2 regions of the Shewanella sp. Sh95 genome follow, and region 2 is predicted to be linked to the other one. Evidence: riboswitches for the same ligand, from Rfam matches in the RefSeq annotation. Region 2 holds a riboswitch; the other holds the start of a gene.
What was found. A riboswitch is a leader RNA that binds a small molecule or an ion and turns the genes downstream of it on or off. The one in region 2 is predicted to bind cyclic di-GMP.
Positions count from the first base shown of each region.

Region 1: linked by a shared signal. The riboswitch ahead of gbpA (N-acetylglucosamine-binding protein GbpA) and the one ahead of AEA42_RS07105 (glycosyl hydrolase family 18 protein) in region 2 are both predicted to bind cyclic di-GMP.

Region 1 is NZ_LGYY01000025.1:34,529-36,734, forward strand. Features, by position in the region: gene AEA42_RS02015 (TMEM165/GDT1 family protein) at 61-615, opposite strand; cyclic di-GMP riboswitch class I at 1,021-1,114, shown strand; gene gbpA (N-acetylglucosamine-binding protein GbpA) at 1,239-2,206, shown strand, end outside.
Region 2 is NZ_LGYY01000096.1:37,451-39,656, reverse strand. Features, by position in the region: gene AEA42_RS07110 (ROK family protein) at 1-212, shown strand, start outside; cyclic di-GMP riboswitch class I at 680-768, shown strand; gene AEA42_RS07105 (glycosyl hydrolase family 18 protein) at 872-2,206, shown strand, end outside.

The DNA.
Region 1 (2,206 bases), on a different contig from region 2:
AGCAAAGGCCTGTGATATCACAGGCCTTTTAATTATTTAAAATTCAATTGATTAGTTGAATTAATAGATTAAGGTTGCGACCCCAAGTAGGGCAAACAAAATCGCGCAGCCCCTGTGGATCCACTTCATCGGTAATTTTTCGGCACTAAAATGGCCCGCAATCACCACTGGCACGTTCGCCAGCAACATACCCAAAGTGGTACCTGCAACCACCATGGCTAAGGCATCGTATTTTGCGGCTAACACGACAGTCGCGATCTGGGTTTTATCGCCCATTTCGGCAATAAAGAACAGAATAAAGGTCGCGACAAAGGGGCCCATTTTATAGAAACGGCTTTCTTCAGCATCCACTTTGTCGGGGATTAACACCCAAAGGGCAATCGCGAAGAAGGAGGCGGCAACCAAGTAACGCGCTACATCAGGACTCACCCAGTTAATGGCCCATTGTCCAAGCCATGCGGCGGCAAAATGGTTAAACAGGGTTGAGAGCAAAATCCCCATAATGATCGCGGTTTTATTTTTAAATCTTGCAGCGAGTAAGAGAGCAAGCAGTTGAGTTTTATCGCCAATCTCGGCGATAGCAACCGTAAAGGTTGAGGCGAGTAACGCTTCCAAGTGTGATCCTTTTAGGGGTGGTTTTTGACATAAGCACAATAGACCGTCCACCCCTAGGTGCGGTTATTGTGCTCAGGTCTTGCAAGACAAATCGATGATTTGCTGTGAACACCATGGCATGCGGCCAAGTATGTTGACGTTCACCCTAGATATTGATGACTCAAAATCCAGTTAGCTACTCCCCCGAAGCGAGGTGGGCATTATACCCAAGTCGCGATCCGTTTCAAGGTTAAACTTATCAAGATTAAAAGCATAAAATCTGGCAGGTGCCAAAAAAATACCGATTCACATTCTGTAATTCATTGAATTGTAATAATTTAATTTTTGACAGCGTTGTCTTTTGTTGTTAGTTTAGCCGCATCTCAGTCTTTGAGTTACATCCTGTTAACTTAATCAATTGAGATCCACCGTATTGGGCAAACTAATTGAAAAATTAGGACGCAAAGCCTCCGGTCTAAGGTTGTAAAAGGATGTTAACTAAGATAGCGGGGTTGCTGTAGAATTCAGCGAATATATTGAATTCTTTAAAAAATAAACGGCTTTGCTTAATGCTGTTTTGCCTAAATACCACTTTTATACCAATGCCAATCTTTTATTGAATGGCCCCTACGGAGTACATTAAAGTGGAACATCTGACTGCTTTTTCTCAATCAACTGTCCCTAAATTTGCAATTCCTAAGCTTACTCAGTTAAGCCTAGTAGCATTAGCCTTGACTGCCGGAAGTTCGTTGCTGAGCCAAACGGCATCGGCTCATGGTTATGTTATATCACCAGAGTCTCGCTCCTACGCCTGTAAAACGGGCAGCAACGTCAACTGTGGCGCCATTCAGTGGGAGCCGCAAAGTGTTGAAGGTCCTTCTGGATTCCCTGAGTCTGGCCCTGCTGACGGTAAAATTGCTAGTGCGGCAAATGGGGCATTTTCTCCTTTGGATGAACAGAGCCCAAGTCGTTGGTCTAAGCGCGATATCAAAGCGGGTTGGAATGACTTTTCTTGGCAGTTTACTGCTAACCACGTTACCCGCAATTGGCGTTACTATTTAACTCGTCAAGGCTGGGATCAAAATCAAGCTCTGAGCCGCGCAAGCTTTGACTTAGCCCCCTTCTGTGTGATCGACGGTGGCATGGTGCAACCGCCAAAGCTAGTGACTCATAATTGTTATGTGCCTGAAGATAGAACGGGTTATCACGTTATCTTGGCCGTGTGGGAAGTGGGTGACACCACCAACAGCTTCTACAATGCCATCGATGTAAACTTGAGCTCAGGCGCTGTGGTGCCGGGCGAGTGGACCGATATTGGTGATATTAATCCGTCACTCGATCTTAAAGCGGGTGATAAGGTAATGACGCGGGTGTTTGATGCTAATGGTGAACAAAGCGCTAAGCAAACCCAAATTACCATTGCCGATGCCACCCAAGGTGCTAAGCAAAATTGGCCATTCCTTTTAGCTAGCGCGATTAATGCTCAGCAGCCACAACTTAAAGCTGGGCAGAAGAATGCGGCTGGTGTGATTTCACCTGTGTATGGCAAAAATGAGATTTTTGCCGCGCCTAAGTCGGGCTTAGAGCGAGTGGAAGTGAGCTTTGATATTGC
Region 2 (2,206 bases):
TTAATCCTAATCGGATCTGGTTAGCGGGCGGCATGATGAACAGTGCGCCTTACTATAAAGGATGTCTGGACAGTTTAAGACGCATGGCCTTGAGTGCGCCATTAGCCGAAATGAAGATTAATCGTGTCGATGATATGGAAACCTTAGTTTGTCGTGGTTTATCAGTGATCTTGGCAAGGGATTTTTCGGATAAAGTTAGCGCGAGTGACTAACCGACAGCTTAAGCTCAAATCTTCGTGTTACTCATGCTTGATAGTGCAATTACCCTATAAACTTGGGGTGAATTGAGCTGATAAAATTGTTGTGAAACAATGCGGTCATCGGGCCCAAGTGATTGTTAACGTAATTATTTGTTAACTTAAACACTTTTATTCGATGATCGCATTTTTATTCTCTGCGTTTAGTCGCTTTGACATACATAGTATAGCGAACGGCCCAGTTAATCGTTTCGATATTGTGAACAAACACTCCGGCTGATAGAGCAAACCAAAGGTTGTCATGACAGCTAAATCTATCCTATTAATTTCTTTTAAATACAGATAATTATTTTTATTCCCCGTAGGTGTTCTTGACGAAAAATCCTTTTTGGTAACGAGTGTTGCACTAAAAATGTTGTTATTTGGTTGCAATTGGGTTTGGTTGCAGCCTATGCTAGTTACCACAATGACAACGTTGTCATTGGTGTGAAAGGCAAACCAATCGAAAGGTTGGGACGCAAAGCCTCCGGTCTAAAGGTTTGTGAATACCTATGATAGCGGGGATACCGCAGGTTGTTTCTTCGTGTCGCTATATGCGCATGGTGTTAAGATTTTTTTCCTGTCTATGCTTTGTTTGCCTTATTGATGCATAACTTACTCAATAGGGAATTATCATGTTTAAAACTCAAATATCCACCGCAGCGATGTTGGTGGTTTCGGTGCTGGCATCGACAGCCAGTTTTCATACATTGGCTGCCGCGCCAGGCAAACCAACGATAGGATGGGGCGAAACGAAGTTCGCTATTATCGAAGTAAATCAATCCGCTTCTGCTTACAATCAATTGGTAAAGGTTAAAGATGCTGCCGATGTGTCCGTTAATTGGAACCTTTGGAGTGGCAATGTTGGTGATACCGCGCAAGTTTTGCTGAACGGCAACCCCGTATGGGAAGGGCCATCTGGCACTTCTGGAACCGCAACGTTTAAGGTGAATAAAGGTGGCCGTTATCAGATGCAAGTGCAACTATGTAACAGCGATGGTTGTACAAAGAGCGATGCTAAAGAAATTCTCGTAGCAGATACCGATGGTAGCCATTTACTACCACTGAATGCATCTCTAAAAGAGAACAATCGCCCCTATGCGAACAAATCAGGCAAAGTGGTCGGGGGTTATTTTGTTGAATGGGGTGTTTACGGGCGTAAATTCCCGGTGGATAAGGTGCCCGCGCAAAACTTAACTCATATTTTATATGGCTTTACGCCCATTTGTGGCGGCAACGGTATCAATGATAGTTTAAAAGAAATTGAGGGTAGCTTTGAGGCATTACAGCGTGCCTGTGCTGGCCGTGCTGATTTTAAAGTGGCGATTCACGATCCTTGGGCGGCGGTGCAAATGCCACAAGCTGGTGTGAGCGATTACTCCGATCCCTACAAAGGCAACTTCGGCCAATTGATGGCATTAAAGCAAGCCTATCCCGATTTGAAGATCCTCCCGTCCGTTGGTGGCTGGACGCTCTCTGATCCCTTCTACTTTTTAGGGGATAAAACCAAGCGCGATACCTTTGTAGCTTCGGTGAAAGAGTTTTTACAAACTTGGAAGTTCTTTGATGGTGTGGATATTGATTGGGAGTTCCCCGGCGGCAGCGGCGCAAATCCAAGCTTAGGTAACGCCAATGATGGTCAAACCTATGTCATTTTAATGCGCGAATTAAGGGCAATGCTCGATGAGTTGAGTGCTGAAACCGGACGCACCTATGAACTTACCTCTGCTATCAGTGCAGGTGATGACAAGATTGCGAAAGTTGATTATCAGGCTGCACAGCAGTATATGGATTATATTTTCCTGATGAGTTATGACTTTAACGGTGGCTGGACTAATACTGAACTCGGCCATCAAACCAATCTCTACGAGGCAAGCTGGGATCCAAATACTCGCTATACCACAGATAATGGTGTTAAAGCATTGCTCTCGCAAGGTGTCACGCCAGGTAAGATTGTGGTTGGTGCGGCC